Regions from separate parts of the Kitasatospora sp. NPDC058965 genome, predicted to be linked through region 1. Evidence: riboswitches for the same ligand, from Rfam matches in the RefSeq annotation. Region 1 holds a riboswitch; each other region holds the start of a gene.
The links. A riboswitch is a leader RNA that binds a small molecule or an ion and turns the genes downstream of it on or off. The one in region 1 is predicted to bind thiamine pyrophosphate.
Positions count from the first base shown of each region.

Region 2: it holds a riboswitch for thiamine pyrophosphate, as region 1 does, so the genes downstream of both, thiC (phosphomethylpyrimidine synthase ThiC) here and ACFW1A_RS16060 (purine-cytosine permease family protein) in region 1, are expected to answer to the same signal.
Region 3: it holds a riboswitch for thiamine pyrophosphate, as region 1 does, so the genes downstream of both, thiO (glycine oxidase ThiO) here and ACFW1A_RS16060 (purine-cytosine permease family protein) in region 1, are expected to answer to the same signal.

Region 1 covers NZ_JBHYKG010000080.1:18,387-23,517, reverse strand. The annotation lists gene ACFW1A_RS16075 (DUF5926 family protein) at 1-30, opposite strand, end outside; gene ACFW1A_RS16070 (ATP-binding protein) at 97-687, opposite strand; gene ACFW1A_RS16065 (glycerophosphodiester phosphodiesterase family protein) at 892-1,728, opposite strand; gene ACFW1A_RS16060 (purine-cytosine permease family protein) at 1,793-3,169, opposite strand; TPP riboswitch at 3,161-3,309, opposite strand; gene ACFW1A_RS16055 (S1C family serine protease) at 3,549-5,131, shown strand, end outside.
Region 2 covers NZ_JBHYKG010000297.1:1,256-6,386, reverse strand. The annotation lists gene ACFW1A_RS32970 (ATP-binding protein) at 1-181, opposite strand, end outside; gene ACFW1A_RS32965 (DUF5919 domain-containing protein) at 396-1,118, shown strand; gene ACFW1A_RS32960 (NUDIX domain-containing protein) at 1,105-1,572, shown strand; gene ACFW1A_RS32955 (hypothetical protein) at 1,731-2,192, opposite strand; gene thiC (phosphomethylpyrimidine synthase ThiC) at 2,323-4,122, opposite strand; TPP riboswitch at 4,117-4,254, opposite strand; gene ACFW1A_RS32945 (hypothetical protein) at 4,372-4,578, shown strand; gene ACFW1A_RS32940 (SPFH domain-containing protein) at 4,767-5,131, shown strand, end outside.
Region 3 covers NZ_JBHYKG010000133.1:16,994-22,124, forward strand. The annotation lists gene pknB (Stk1 family PASTA domain-containing Ser/Thr kinase) at 1-520, opposite strand, end outside; gene ACFW1A_RS21970 (thiazole synthase) at 601-1,398, opposite strand; gene thiS (sulfur carrier protein ThiS) at 1,402-1,611, opposite strand; gene thiO (glycine oxidase ThiO) at 1,608-2,768, opposite strand; TPP riboswitch at 2,763-2,874, opposite strand; gene ACFW1A_RS21985 (NAD(P)/FAD-dependent oxidoreductase) at 2,917-4,143, shown strand; gene ACFW1A_RS21990 (Rv2175c family DNA-binding protein) at 4,163-4,531, shown strand; gene thiE (thiamine phosphate synthase) at 4,528-5,131, shown strand, end outside.

The sequences.
Region 1 (5,131 bases):
GGGCGACTTCTTGGCAGCCTTCTTGGCCATGGGGCGGCTCTCCCGGAACGGTGGGTCGGTGTGCTCCGGGGCAGCCTAACGAGGTTTCGGCGGTGCTCAGGCCGACCTGGCGTGCTGCGGGCGGGCCGGTTCGACGTGCTGGCGGCGGGCCGGGGCGAGCGCCGCCCAGACCGTCACCTCGCCCGGCGCGTCGCGGACCCCCCAGTCCTGGGCCAGCTTCCCGACGATGCTCAGCCCGCGGCCGCCCCTGGCGGTGAGCGACGGACTGGCCGGCAGCGGGCGGGTGCTGGCACCGCCGTCGGTGACCTCCAGGGTCAGCACGCCGTCGGCGTGCATCTGCCAGCGGACCAGGATTCCGCCGAGGTCCTCGGTGGCCGAATCCGTGACCGGTGCGGCCACTTCCCCGCCGGTTCCCGAAGACTTCGTCAAATCACCCCTGGCACCCCGGAATTCCCCTTCCGCCCCCCCTGCCAGCGCCAGCAATGGTGCCAGTGGCCGTGCATACCGGCAGGAATTGCTGAGCAGTTCGGAAAGGATCAGAACCGCGTCGTCGATGACCGCGTCGGGTACCTCGCGGTCGCCCAGATCACGCCGCAGCCGGCGCCTCGCGGCCCCGACACTGGCTGGACCGTGCGGCACCGCCATGGTCGATGAAGTCGGCACTTCACGCGCCACCATCAACGCCACCCCCGGACCTCCTTCAGCGTTTGCCGAGGGATGGATGCCCCGGGGGAATGGGGCGGAAACGGCTCCGGCTGTTCGAGGTGCGTCAATTGTGAAGTCGGGTACGGATCGCCACCCGCTGTGGTCGAGAGGTGATTATCCGCTTACGCTGAGTCATTCCAGAACGGCGTGATTGCGTCACTGGCGAAATCCTGCCAACTGAGTTGATCAGCGGCCGAGTTGGTCCAGCACGGCGCGCGGCCGGTTGGTGATGATCGCCTCGACCCCGAGCTCCAGGCAGAGCTCGACGTCCTCCGGCCGGTCCACCGTCCACACGTGCACCCGGTGGCCGGCCGCCAGCAGCCCCCTGACCAGGTCCGGCTTGCGGCGGACCAGCTCGATCCCGGGTCCGGCCACCACCGCGCCGGCCGGCAGCCCGGCCCCCGGCCACAGCCGCAGCATCGCCGGGTGCTCGAAGAGGAAGACCCGCGGGTACTGGGGCGCGTCGGCGCGCAGTCGGCGCAGTGCCACCCCGGAGAAGCTCATCAGGCGCGCGTGCGGCTTGTCGGGCGCGCCCTGCGTCCCGTTGACCGCCCCCTCGATGCCGAAGTGCTTCAGCATGGCGACCAGTTCGGTCTCCACCTGGCCCCGTCGGCGGACCGGGTGCTTGGTCTCGATCGCCAGGTCGACCCGGCGGCCGGCGTCGGCGACCAGTGCCAGCAGGTCGGCCAGCTTGAGCACCGGCTGCGGCTGCGGCGCCGCGTCCCCGGCCGCCTTCCAGGACCCGAAGTCGTACCGCTCCAGCTCGGCCAGGGTCATCGTGGAGACCACCCGGCGCCCGCCGTCGGAGGTCCGGGCGATGGTCCGGTCGTGCACGCAGACCAGCTGGTCGTCGGCGGTCACCCGGACGTCGCACTCGACCGCGTCGGCCCCCTCGGCCAGGGCCAGCCGGTAGGCGGCCAGGGTGTGCTCGGGCAGCGCCTCGGAGGAGCCGCGGTGGGCGACCACCTGCACCGCCCGCGCGGAGCGGTCGGTGCGGGTGGCGGAGCTGGAGGGAGTCGTCACGCATCTACCCTAGGGCCCGGAAGTGACGCCGGTGCGACGCACCCCCGAACGCCGAGTGTCCTGGTCAGCGGCCTGCGGGCAGCTTGGTCAGGCCGAGGGTGGCCAGCCCGGCCACCAGGAAGGCGAGCAGCGAGGCCCAGGCCCAGGGCTGCGGGGTGTAGTGCAGCCAGCCCTGCAGGTGGGTCCAGCCGCGGGTCCACCAGCCGGCGTTCGGGGTCGGCTCCAGGAACTGGTAGACCGCGAAGCCGAGCAGCCAGGGCGCCAGCAGCAGCGGGCGGGACGGGGCGTCCCCGGTCATGTCCCAGCCCTGCCGGCCGCGGCCCAGGAAGTAGTCCACCACCAGCACCGCGAGCAGCGGCACGAAGACCGAGCCGATCAGGCCCAGGAAGGCGTAGTAGGCGTCGGTGAACTTGGTGATGGCCAGCGCCCCGGCGGTGACCAGCGCGCCGATCCCGCCGCTGAGCAGCCGGCGGTCCACCCGCGGCAGCAGGTTGTGCACCGACATCGCGGTGGAGTACACGTTCGCGAAGGACTGGTCGGCCTCGCGCAGCACCAGCACCAGCAGGAAGGCCCAGCCGGCGGCCACCCCGGCGAACGAGCCGAGCACCTTGTCCGGGTCGCCGCCGCACTGCAGCAGCGCGATCAGGCCGAGCAGGTAGCACCAGACCTGGGCCAGCGTGTAGCCGGAGAAGCTGGCCCAGAACGAGGCCTTCGCCGAGCGCGCGTGCCGGGTGTAGTCGGCGGCCAGCGGGACGAAGGAGACGGAGACCGCGACCACCGCGTCGGTGGCCGGCAGGAAGCCGGTCCAGTTGCCCGCACCCGGGTCGGGGAAGCCGTGCCGGCCCAGCTGCACGGTGAAGTAGACCATCGCCACGCCCACCGCGATCGTCACGTACTTGCGCAGCGCCGCGATCGAGCCCAGCGGCCAGATGGTCAGGGCGGTGGTCAGCGCGCCGGCCAGCAGCACGAAGAGCCAGCGCCAGCCCTGGGTGCCGGCCACCGTCTGCGCGCCGGAGGAGATCACCATCAGCTCGAAGACGCCCCAGCCCAGGCACTGCAGGATGTTCAGCAGGGTGGGCAGGTAGGAGAGCCGGGTGCCGAACAGCCCGCGCAGCACCGCCATCGCCGGGGCGCCGGTGCGGGCGCCGATCAGCGCGGCCACCGAGAGCATCGCGGTGCCGATCACGGTGCCGAGCACGATCGCCACCGTCGAGGCGGCGAAGGAGAGTTCGCTGCCGGGCGCGCCGAGCACGGTGGCCGCGCCGGTGAAGCCGATCAGCGAGATGCCCAGGTTGGTCCAGAGCGCGTACTGGTCCCTGAAGCCGAGGGTGCGCGGCGGGGCGGTGTCCAGCACCAGCGGGGCCTCGGCCCGCGCCGTGGCCGCGGGGTGCGGCGGCGCGGCGGTGGCGGTGGGGGCAGGGGAAGGTGAAGCAGCCGTCATGGCGGTACTCCCTACGCCGGCATTACCCGGACAGGTTCCGGCGGTCAGCGCTCCCTCGCCCGTACCGGCGTCCCCGCCATGGCGTACGGTCGACCAGCGCACTCTCAGCCTGGTGGGTCCAAGCTCCCGCGTGTCAGTTCAATGGCAGCGACAGGGTAGCCCGGAGCCGGGACGACGCCAAGGCGGGGCGGGGCGCCGTCCGTATCCCGGGACGCCGTTCGGTCGGATCCGAACGAGTGGACCGCGGTGGGGGGCGAAGCGGGGGCCGTACGGTCCGCCTAAGGATTCTTACGAGTTCTTCAGGAGGCCACTTACGGCAACCAGATCGGACATGGGAAAAACTAGGGGCCAAGGTCCTGGTCAGCAATGGAGGTCGTCCGTGAGCACCGAGCACGAGAGTGGTTCCACCGGGCCGCAGGGGGAGCAGCTCTCCAGCGGTCAGGGCGAGCCGGGGGGCACTGCGGCGGTCGGTGGCGAGACGCCCTCGCGCGAGTCCGAGGCGGCCGCGCCGGCCGAGCAGCCGGGGGCGGCGCCGACCGTCGCCTTCGGCCGGGTGAGCGCGCCGGAGCCGGCCGCGGCGCAGGAGTACCTCGACGCGCCGCCGCCGGTGCTGCCGGCGGCCGAGCCCGCGGCCCCGGCCGCGCCCTCCTACCTCGACGCGCCGCCGCCGGTGGCGCCCACCGCGCCGGTGGCCGCCGAGCCGCCGGCCAACCCGTACGCCGCCCCGACGGCGCCGCCGGCCGCCCCGCCGATCACCGCGGGCGTCCCGGCCGCCGGTGCCGTGCCGGGCGAGCCGCACCACCCGTTCGGCGCCGGGCACCCGGTCGGCGCCTGGCCGTCGGCGCCCGGCGGCCCGGGCTACCCGGGCGCTCCCGGCTACCCCGGCGGCCCCGCCGGTTACCCGGGCGAGCCCGGTTACGGCCAGCCGGTTCCGGTCAAGAAGGGCAAGGGCGGCCTGGTCGCGCTGGTCGCGGCCGTCGCGCTGATCGCCGGCCTGGCCGGCGGCCTCTCCGGCGCCGCGCTCAAGGGCAACTCGTCGGGCACCTCCGGCGCCAGCCACTCCAGCACCACGGTGACCAGCACCAACGACAACAAGGCGGTCAACCGGGCCCCCGACTCGGTGGCCGGCATCGCGGCGAAGGCGCTGCCCAGCACGGTCACCATCAAGGCCCAGGGCTCCTCCGAGTCGGGCACCGGCACCGGTTTCGTCTTCGACACCGAGGGCCACATCCTGACCAACAACCACGTGGTCGCCCCGGCCCAGGGCGGCGGCAAACTGTCCGTCAAGTTCTCCGACGGCTCCAGCTACACCGCCTCGGTGGTCGGCCAGGCCAAGGGCTACGACGTGGCCGTGATCAAGCTGGACAACCCGCCGGCCGGCAAGCTGGTCCCGCTGCCGCTGGGCGACTCCGACCAGGTCGCGGTGGGCGACACCACCATCGCCATCGGCGCCCCCTACGACCTGGAGGGCACCGTCACCTCCGGCATCGTCAGCGCCAAGAACCGCCCGGTGGCCTCCGGCGACGAGTCCGGCGCGCAGGTCTCGTACATGAACGCGCTGCAGACCGACGCCTCGATCAACCCCGGCAACTCCGGCGGCCCGCTGCTCAACGCCAGCGGCCAGGTGATCGGCATCAACTCGGCGATCCAGTCCAACTCCAGCGGCTCCGGCCAGGCCGGCAGCATCGGCCTGGGCTTCGCCATCCCGATCAACCAGGCCCAGCGGGTGGCCAAGATGCTGATCCAGACCGGCACCCCGGTCTACGCGACCCTCGGCATCCTGCGCAACGACCAGTACAACGGCGACGGCGCCCAGGTGAACACCTCCTCGGTCCAGGGCACCCCGGCGGTCACCCCCGGCGGCCCGGCCGACAAGGCCGGCCTGAAGCCCGGCGACGTGATCACCAAGCTCGGCGGCGTCAACATCGACAACGGCCCGGCCCTGGTCTCCACCATCTGGAC
Region 2 (5,131 bases), on a different contig from region 1:
CCATGGCGTTCGCCAACAGCTCGCTCGTGCACAACTCGACGTCCCGCAACGCGTCGTCCGACAGCGGCACGCGCCAGCACCGCGCGATATCGACCACCAGCCGACGGGCTGCCGGAACAGCCAACGGGTCCGGCTCAACATCCCACTCCTGCGGAACCGGGAATGATGCAGTGTCAGACATGGCGGAGCCCCCTTTCGAGCGCGTTGGACGTGATCCGTGATCACGGAGAGCCGAAGCTCTGTCACGCTCTGATGCTCCCGCTGCACGTCGGGGCGTTCCTACCGCGTTTGTGGGACGTTTGGGACGCTTCACCGATACGGTTCGTCCCGTCCTCTACGGGCTCAAGAGGTGAACTATGAATCACGCTCTCCGCCGTGCGATGGCGAATGCCAAGATGACCGAAGCGCAGCTCGCAGAGGCATGTGGCGTCGACGCCAAGACGGTTGGCCGATGGATCGCCTACCCCACCCGCATCCCCCACGCTCGACACCGATGGGCGGCCTGCGAGGCGCTGGGAGAGGAGGAATCCACGTTGTGGCCAACTGCCGTCCGTTCGGCGCTCAAGACAGGACCTGACCGTGAGGTCATCCAGGTGTTCCCCTACCGATCAGCGGCGCCCGCCTCGCTCTGGCGGTCGCTCATCACCAAAGCGCAGCGCGAGCTGACCTTCGCGGGATACACCAACTACTTCCTGTGGCTGGAGCAGGCGAACCTGGCCGGCGCACTCCGCCGGAAGGCTCAGACCGGGTGCCGGGTCAGGTTCCTGATCGGCGACCCGGACAGCCCGGTCACCCGGGCCCGCGAGGCCGAAGAAGGCGTCCCGCTCACGCTGTCCACCCGCATCGCCGTGACGATGAGTGAGCTACAACGGCTTCGGGATGTCGGGGACATCGAGGGCCGGTTCGAGACCGGTCACGTCAACCTGTCCGTGTTCCGCTTCGATGACGAGATGATCGTGACGCCGATCCTTGCCCGCAGGGTCGGCCATGACTCGCCGATGATGCACTTGAGGCGCGCCCAAGACGACGGCATGTTCGACCGGTTCGCCGATCACGTCGAAGAGCTCTGGAGTCGCGGGCGCAACATCTGGGAGGTAGCCGATCATGGCCAGGCGTGACTATGAGGACGATCCGAACGCACCGAAGCCCAACAGCCTCGTTCCAGCCGCCTCGGTGGTCGTCGTGGACGAGTCCGGCCGCATCCTGCTCCAGCGGCGCACCGACAACGGGATGTGGGCGCTACCTGGCGGGAAGATGGAGCTGGGCGAATCGCTCGCGGGGTGCGGTATCCGGGAGACCTTCGAGGAGACCGGCGTCCAGGTGGAGATCACCGGCATCGTGGGGACCTACACCAACCCCGGCCACGTCTTCGCCTACGACGACGGTGAAGTGCGCCAGGAGTTCTCCATCTGCCTGCTCGCCCGACCCGTCAGCGGCGAACTGCGCGTATCCGACGAGTCGTTCGAGGTTGCCTGGTTCGACCCGCGTGACGTGGACGGCTTGCCCATGGTCCCGAGCATCCGCAAGCGGATCAACGACTGGCGATCCGGGCAGGGGCCGGTCATCCGGTAGTCGGCGGCGGCGGAGGCCTTCCAGGACGAGTGAGCCGCACAGGACACGAGCCTTCCCCGAGGACCGAGGAAGGGCTCAACCGCTTCAGCCTGAGAAGCAGGACAACAGGTCTCTCTGACCGGCACGTCACCCGCCTTTCGCCCGAGGTCAGCCGCCGATCAGCGCAACACCCGAATCATGGAGAGCCGCTCCGCCTGATTGATCACGTCCACGAGGCTCGGGTCCCCGCTGGTCGCAGCCTCGTACGCGAGTCCGGGAACATCCACCGGAACCGTCTCCTGGCCCAGCGGGTGGGCGAAGCTCGTGATGACCCAGCGACCGCCCAAGGGTGACGATGCGTCGATCATCCAGTCCCACCGAGCTCCGTGCACGCTGATCAGGAACTCGGCGGTGAACCCCATGATCACCTGGGAGTTGAAGATCCGGTCCTGCTCGGTCTGCAGATGGGGATCAGCCGCGCGCTCGGCGAGTTGTTCCTCGATGAGGCGCATCGCCCTGCCCGGATCGGTCTGCACAAGGTCCTGGGGCAGGCCTAGGGCCGCCAGCACGTCGCTGGTGATGGCGCGGCAGGTGGTCGCCCACCCGGCGACGTCCGGTGCAGCCTGGTTCTGCTGGGTCATGACGGAATGCATACCAGTAAGCCCGTGCTGCGCTTGGAAGCCCCCCTCCTGCCTCCCAGGGCAGCCGTGCACACGCCTCCGAGACCGGGAGCAGGACGGTGCTCCCGGCCCGGACGGACGGCGGGTCTGGTCAGTCCGCCATCGGCAGGTAGACCTTGTTGCCTTGGGCCTTGAACTCCTCGGACATGGCCTTCATGCCCTCGACAGCGGCCTCGTCGTACTCCGGCGAGGCAGCACCGTTGCCGAACTTCTCATTGATGGATTTGCTGATCTTCATCGAGCAGAACTTCGGCCCGCACATCGAGCAGAAGTGGGCCGTCTTCGCGGGCTCCGCCGGCAGCGTCTCGTCGTGGAAGTCGCGGGCCGTCTCCGGGTCGAGGGCCAGGTTGAACTGGTCCTCCCAGCGGAACTCGAAGCGGGCGTCGGAGAGGGCGTCGTCCCAGGCCTGGGCGCCGGGGTGGCCCTTGGCCAGGTCGGCGGCGTGGGCGGCGATCTTGTAGGTGATCACGCCGGTCTTCACGTCGTCCCGGTTGGGCAGGCCCAGGTGCTCCTTGGGGGTGACGTAGCAGAGCATCGCGGTGCCCCACCAGGCGATCATCGCGGCGCCGATGCCCGAGGTGATGTGGTCGTAGCCGGGGGCCACGTCCGTGGTGAGCGGGCCGAGGGTGTAGAACGGCGCCTCGTCGCAGATCTCCTTCTGGAGATCCATGTTCTCCTTGATCTTGTGCATCGGGACGTGGCCCGGGCCCTCGATCATCACCTGCACGTCCTTGGCGCGGGCGATCCGGCCCAGCTCGCCCAGGGTCTGCAGCTCGGCGAACTGCGCCTCGTCGTTGGCGTCCGCGATCGAGCCCGGGCGCAGGCCGTCACCGAGGGAGAAGGTGACGTCGTAGGCGCGCAGGATGTCGCAGAGCTCCTCGAAGTTGGTGTAGAGGAAGTTCTCCTGGTGGTGCGCCAGGCACCAGGCGGCCATGATCGAGCCGCCGCGCGAGACGATGCCGGTCTTGCGACGGGCCGTCAGCGGGACGTAGCGCAGCAGCACGCCGGCGTGCACCGTCATGTAGTCGACGCCCTGCTCGCACTGCTCGATGACGGTGTCCCGGTAGACCTCCCAGCTCAGCTCCTCGGCCCGGCCGTCCACCTTCTCCAGCGCCTGGTAGAGCGGGACGGTGCCGATCGGGACCGGGGAGTTGCGCAGGATCCACTCGCGGGTGGTGTGGATGTTGCGGCCGGTGGAGAGGTCCATCACCGTGTCGGCGCCCCAGCGGGTGGCCCAGGTCATCTTCTCCACCTCCTCCTCGATCGAGGAGGTCACCGCGGAGTTGCCGATGTTGGCGTTGATCTTGACCAGGAAGTTGGTGCCGATGATGGCCGGCTCCACCTCCGGGTGGTTGACGTTGACCGGGATCACGGCGCAGCCGCGGGCCACCTCGTCCCGGACGAACTCCGGTGCCAGGCCTTCGCGCAGGGCCACGAACTCCATCTCGGGGGTGACCACGCCCTGCTTGGCGTAGGCGAGCTGGGTGACCGCCACCCCGTCGCGGGCCCGCAGCGGGCGGCGCGGGCGGCCGGGGAAGACGGCGTCCAGGTTGCGCAGGTTGCCCCCGCGCGGCGCGGTGTGCTTGATCCCGTCGTCCTCGGGGCGCGCCTCGCGGCCGTCGTACTCCTCGACGTCGCCGCGCTGGCGGATCCACGGGTCGCGCAGCGCGGGCAGGCCGCGGCGCACGTCGGGCTCGTAGGAGGGGTCGGTGTACGGGCCGGAGGTGTCGTACAGCGGCACGGTGCGGCCGTTGGTGAGCTGCACCTCGCGCAGCGGCACCCGCAGGTCGGGCCGGGAACCCTCGACGTAGGCCTTGCGCCAGGCCGGGGTCGGGTACCCGGTGGCCGCGGACTCGACCGTGGCCGGACGTGCGTCATCGAACGTGGTCATCTGACCTTCTACTCCCTACGCCGGCATTACCCGGTCCAGGTTCCTGCGGTCGGCACAGCCCTCGGCACGCCCGTCGGCGTGACCTTTCAGTGCCCTCTCAGCCCGGTGCTCCGAGCTCCCGTTGGCAGGCGGACTTGCCTGCCCAAAGACGTGAACACGGTAGCCGCAGGTCTGCGCCCGGTCCAGTAGGGGTCCGCACCGCGGGCGCTGGGGCAGACTGGACGCGGACGGAGCGGACGGGGGAGCGCGATGATCGGGTACACCGGGCGGGTCACCGGGAAGGTCGGCCCGGGGCTGGTCGGCGAGGTCCTGGTGCACGTGCCGGAACGGGTCGGCAGCGAGGCCTTCCTGGCCTACCCGGCGGTGCCGGGCGAGCCGCTGCCGGTCGGCACCCAGGTGGTGGTGGTCGAGTACCAGCCGCCGCGCACGGTCTACGTGGCGCCGCTGCACGGCTGACCGGGCGTCACGGACTGCGTCAGGTCGCGGTCTCGTCCCGGTCCTGTCCCAGCCCCGGAAGAGCCGCGCGCCGCTCTTTTCAACCGGCGTGATCGGGCGCAGAATCACCTGTCGCCACCGGCTTCCGCGCATCCCTGCACAACCGAGCGCAGCCACGGGATCGGTGTGCCCTGAAGGGGGAACCGCCGGTGTTGATCGGCACGATCGCGGGTGTCGCCGCGGCAGCACTGCTTCTGATCGTCATCGTCTTCAAACTCTGCTGGCGGGTGGCGGAGCCCAACGAGGCGCTCATCATCTCCGGTTCGAAGCACCGCACCGAGGGCCTCGGCGAGGGACTCGGCTTCCGGGTGGTCACCGGCCGCGGGACCCTGGTCACCCCGGGCATCCAGGTGGTCCGCAAGCTCTCGCTGGACCTCAACGAGGCCGAGCTGGACGTCGAGTGCGTGACCTCGCAGGGCATCCCGGTCCAGGTCAAGGGCGTGGTGATCTTCAAGGTCGGGGACGACACGGTCTCCATCGCCAACGCCGCCCGCCGCTTCCTGGACCAGCAGAA
Region 3 (5,131 bases), on a different contig from region 1:
TGTCGGTCACCGAGGCGCCGGTGAGCTGGCGGACCAGGCCGAAGTCGGCGACCTTGACCAGGCCGCCGTCGGTGATCAGCACGTTCTCCGGCTTCACGTCCCGGTGCACCAGGCCGGCCCGGTGCGCGGCGCCGAGCGCGGCCAGCACCGGCTCCAGCACGTCCAGCGCCGCCCGCACCGAGAGCGCGCCGCGGTCGCCGAGCAGGTCGCGCAGGGTCCGCCCGGGCACGTACTCCATGGCCAGGAAGACCACGCCGCCGTCCGCGCCCTGGTCGAAGACGTTGACCACGTTGGGGTGCGAGAGCCTGGCCACGGCCTTGGCCTCGCGGATGAAGCGGTCGGTGAACCCGTCGTCGCCGGCCAGCGCCCGGTGCATCACCTTGAGCGCCAGCACCCGGTCCAGCCGGGTGTCGGTGCCGCGGTAGACGGTGGCCATGCCGCCCACCGCGATCCGCGCCTCGACCCGGTAGCGGCCGTCGAGCAGCGCGCCGATCAGGGGGTCGTTCAACGTCGTGTCCACCGTAGGAGTGTAGGGGCGGGCAGGGCACGGTTGGGTGTCGACCACGTCCTGGTTCCGTACCCCGCCCGCCGTACGGGCCGTCAGAAGGCGGGGCGCTCGCGGTGGTCGAGGTCGGCCCGGCCGGCCATCGCCGAGGAGGCCTCGGCGTGGAACCGGCGCGGGATCCGGCCGGCCCGGTGCGCCAGCCGGCCGGCCTCGCAGGCCCGGCGCATCGCGTCCGCCATCAGCACCGGCTCCTGCGCCCGGGTGACGGCCGAGGCCAGCATCACCGCGGAGCAGCCCAGTTCCATCGCCAGCGCCACGTCGGAGGCGGTGCCCGCGCCGGCGTCCAGGATCACCGGGACACCGGCGCCCTCGACGATCAGCTGGAAGTTGTGCGGGTTGCGGATGCCCAGCCCGGAGCCGATCGGCGAGCCGAGCGGCATGATCGCCGCACAGCCCACGTCCTCCAGCTTGCGGGCCAGCACCGGGTCGTCGTTGGTGTAGGGCAGCACGGTGAAGCCGTCGTCCACCAGCGTCTCGGCGGCGTCCAGCAGTTCGATCGGGTCCGGCAGCAGGGTCCGCTCGTCGGCGATGACCTCCAGCTTGACCCAGTCGGTGCCCAGCGCCTCGCGGGCCAGTCGGGCGGTCAGCACCGCCTCGCCGGCCGTGAAGCAGCCGGCCGTGTTGGGCAGCACCCGGATCCCGTTGCGGACCAGCACGTCCAGCACCGAGCCCTGGGTGTCCGGGGCGACCCGGCGCATCGCGACGGTGGTCAGCTCGGTCCCGGAGACCCGCAGCGCCTGCTCCAGCACGTCCAGGCTGGGCGCGCCGCCGGTGCCCATGATCAGGCGGGAGGTGAAGGCGGTGCCGCCGAGGTGGAAGAGGTCGTCGGCCACGGCTCAGCCCCCCTGGACGGCGGTGAGGATCTCGACCCGGTCGCCGGCGGCGAGGCGGGTGTCGGACCAGGCGCCGCGCGGCACCACGGTCTCGTTGACCGCGGCGGCCACCCCGGCGGCGGCCCGGGTCAGCTCGGCGACCAGGTCGGCGAGGGTGGCGGGTCCGGCGAGCTCGCGCGGCTCGCCGTTGACGGTCAGCGGGATCTGGTTCATGCGGAGCTCCTGGCGAAGCGGCTGGGGGAGAAGGGGGCGGCGAGGGCGGGGACGGTGCCGGTGGCCAGGTACTCGGCGAGCAGGTCGGCGGTGACCGGGGTGAGCAGCACGCCGTTGCGGTAGTGGCCGGTGGCGGCGACCAGGCCGGGCAGCGCGGTCGGGCCGAGCAGCGGGGCGTTGTCCGGCGAGCCCGGGCGCAGGCCGGCGCCGGTCTCCACCAGCGGCAGCTCGGTGATCCCGGGGACCAGCTCGTGCGCGTCGCGCAGCAGCTCGTAGACGCCGCCGGCGGTGACCGTGGTGTCGTAGCCCTGCTCCTCGCTGGTGGCGCCGACCACCAGCTCGCCGTCGGCGCGCGGGACCAGGTACAGGTGGGCGCCGCGGACCACGGCGCGCACGTTGCGGGACAGGAACGGGCGGTACGGCGCGGGGATCCGCAGCCGCAGGATCTGCCCCTTGACCGGGCGGACCGGCGGCAGCACCCCGTCCGGCAGGCCGGGCAGCCGGTGGCTGCGGCAGCCGGCCGCCAGCACGGTCCGACCGGCCGTCACCCGCTCGCCGGTGCCGGTGCGCACCCCGACCGCCCGGTCGTGCTCGACCAGCAGCTCGGCGGCCTCGGCGCGGTGCAGCACGACGCCGGCCCGCTCGCAGGCCCGCAGCAGCGCGGTCAGCAGCCGGCGGCCGTCCACCTGGTGGTCGTCGGCCACGTGCAGGCCGCCGCGGACGCCGGGGGCCAGCATCGGTTCGAGCTTGCGGGCCTCGCGGCCGGTGACCCAGGTCGAGTCCAGGCCGAGCCGCTGGTGGAACGCGTGCAGCTCGCCCAGCTCGGCCTTGTCGTCGGCGTCCAGCGCGACGGCCAGGGTGCCGGTGGCGCGGTAGCCGGTCTCCAGGCCGGTGGCGGCCGCCAGCTCGGCGGCGAACTCGGCGTACCGCCGGTTGGAGGCGATCCCGAGGTGCAGCAGCGGCTCCTCGCCGTACTGCAGTTCGGTGACCGGGGCCAGCATGCCGGCGGCGACCAGGGCCGCCCCGCCGCCGGGCCGCGGGTCGAGCACGGTGACGGCCAGGCCCCGCTGGCGGGCCCGCCAGGCCACCGCGAGCCCGATGATGCCGCCGCCCACGACCAGGACGTCGGTTCGCGCACCGTCTTCCAAGCGCGTCAAGAGAACGGTTCTCCCTTCGCCGGAATGACCCGGATCAGGTTCGGACGGTCGCAGGCCGCGCAGCCCGCCTCTCAGCCCGGTGCGCCGGGCTCCCGTGAGGATGCCCCCACCATAACGCCGGTCCCGCACCGCGTTGAAGCGACCGCCCATGGGGTGGGACGCCCGCCGCTACAGTGGGCCGGTGGCTGATGAGCGTGTGGTGATCGTCGGGGCGGGGATGGCCGGGGCGCAGTGCGCGGTGGCGCTGCGCGAGGGGGGCTGGTCGGGGGCGGTGACCCTGGTGGGGGCGGAGCAGCACCTGCCGTACGACCGCCCGCCGCTCTCCAAGGACGTGCTGCTGGGCAAGGCGGACCGGACCGCCTTCGAGCTGGACTGGGCGGAGCTGGGCGTGGACCTGGCGCTCGGCCGCACCGCGACCGGGCTGGCCGCGGGGGTGCTGGCGACCGACGCCGGCGAGCTGCGCTACGACCACTTGGTGCTCGCCACCGGGGCCAGGGCCGTGCCGCTGCCCGGCGCGGGGAACGAGCGGCTGCTGCGCACCCTGGACGACGCGCTGGCACTGCGTCAGGTGCTCACCCCCGGTCAGCACCTGGTGCTGGTCGGGGCCGGCTGGATCGGTGCCGAGACCGCGACCGCGGCCCGGCAGCTGGGCTGCGAGGTGACCGTGCTGGAGGCCGCCGCGGCCCCGCTGGCCGACGCCCTGCCGCCGGAGCTGACCGCCCCGATGGAGCGCTGGTACGCCGAGGCCGGGGTCCGGCTGCGGCTCGGCGCCCGGGTCGCCGCCGTGGAGCCCGGCGCGGTGCGGCTGGCCGACGGCACCGCGGTGCCCGCCGACCAGGTGGTGGTCGGCATCGGCGCCCGCCCCGACACCGGCTGGCTGGCCGGCGGTCCGGTGGAGCTGGACGCCACCGGCGCCGTCGTCACCGACGACCGGCTGCGCACCTCGCTGCCCGGGGTGTACGCGGCCGGCGACTGCGCCTCCTACCCCTCGGCCCGGTTCGGCGGACGGATCACCGTCCAGCACTGGGACCACGCGCTGCACTCCGGCCGCGCGGCGGCCGCGGCGGTGCTCGGCACGGACCTGCCCTACGACCCGGTCCCCTACTTCTGGTCCGAGCAGTTCGGCCGCATGGTGCAGTACGCCGGCCGGCACGCCGCCGGCGACGAGCTGGTGTGGCGCGGTTCGCCCGAGGACCCGCAGTGGAGCGCGCTGTGGCTGCGCGACGGCGCCCTCACCGCGCTGCTCACCGTGGACCGCCCGCGCGACCTGGCCCAGGGCCGGCGCCTGGTCGAGCAGCGCCCGCAGCTCGATCCGGCCGCGGCCGCGGACCCGGAGGTGCCCCTGAAGTCGGCGGTGGGTGCGCGCCGGGCCTGACAGGTGGCAGGCTGGTCCCGTGAGTAGCGAGACGGAATCCACCATTGAAGCCCTGGTCACGGACTGGGCCTACCTGCCCGACATCTCGGAGCGCTGGGGGGTGCTGGTCACCGAGGTGCGTCAGATGGTCAAGGACCACAAGCTGATCGCGGTGCGCCGCGGTCCCAACAACGCGCTGCAGGTGCCGGCCGCCTTCATCGAGGACGACGGCCTGGTCAAGCACCTGGCCGGCACCCTGACCGTGCTGCGGGACGGCCGGTTCACCGACGAGGAGATCCTGGAGTGGCTCTTCACCGATGACCCGTCGTTGCCCGGCAGCCCGATCCAGGCCCTGCGCGAGAACCGCGGCACCGAGGTGAAGCGCCGCGCCCAGGCGCTCTCCCTGTGACCGCCGGCGCCGCGTACCGGGCGAAGCTGGCCGCGGCCAGGCTCTACCTGTGCACCGACGCCCGCCGCGAGCAGGGCGACCTGCCCGAGTTCCTGGACGCGGTGCTGGCCGGCGGCGTCGACATCGTGCAGCTGCGCGACAAGAACCTGGAGGCCAAGCAGGAGCTGGAGTACCTGGAGCTGTTCGCGGACGCGGCGGCCCGGCACGGCAAGCTCTTCGCGGTCAACGACCGGGCGGACGTGGCGCACGCGGCCCGGCCCCAGGTGCTGCACCTGGGCCAGGACGACCTGCCGGTGCCGGCCGCCCGGGCGGTCCTGGGCCGGGACGTGGTGATCGGCCGCTCCTGCCACGCCGAGTCCGAGGTGGCCGCGGCGATCGCCGAGCCGGGCGTGGACTACTTCTGCACCGGCCCGGTCTGGCCCACCCCGACCAAGCCGGGCCGTCCGGCGCCGGGCCTGGGCCTGGTGGAGTACGCGGCGAAGCAGGACACCGACCGCCCGTGGTTCGCGATCGGCGGCATCGACCTGGGCAACCTGGACCAGGTGCTGGCGGCCGGCGCCACCCGGGTGGTGGTGGTCCGCGCGATCACCGCGGCCGAGG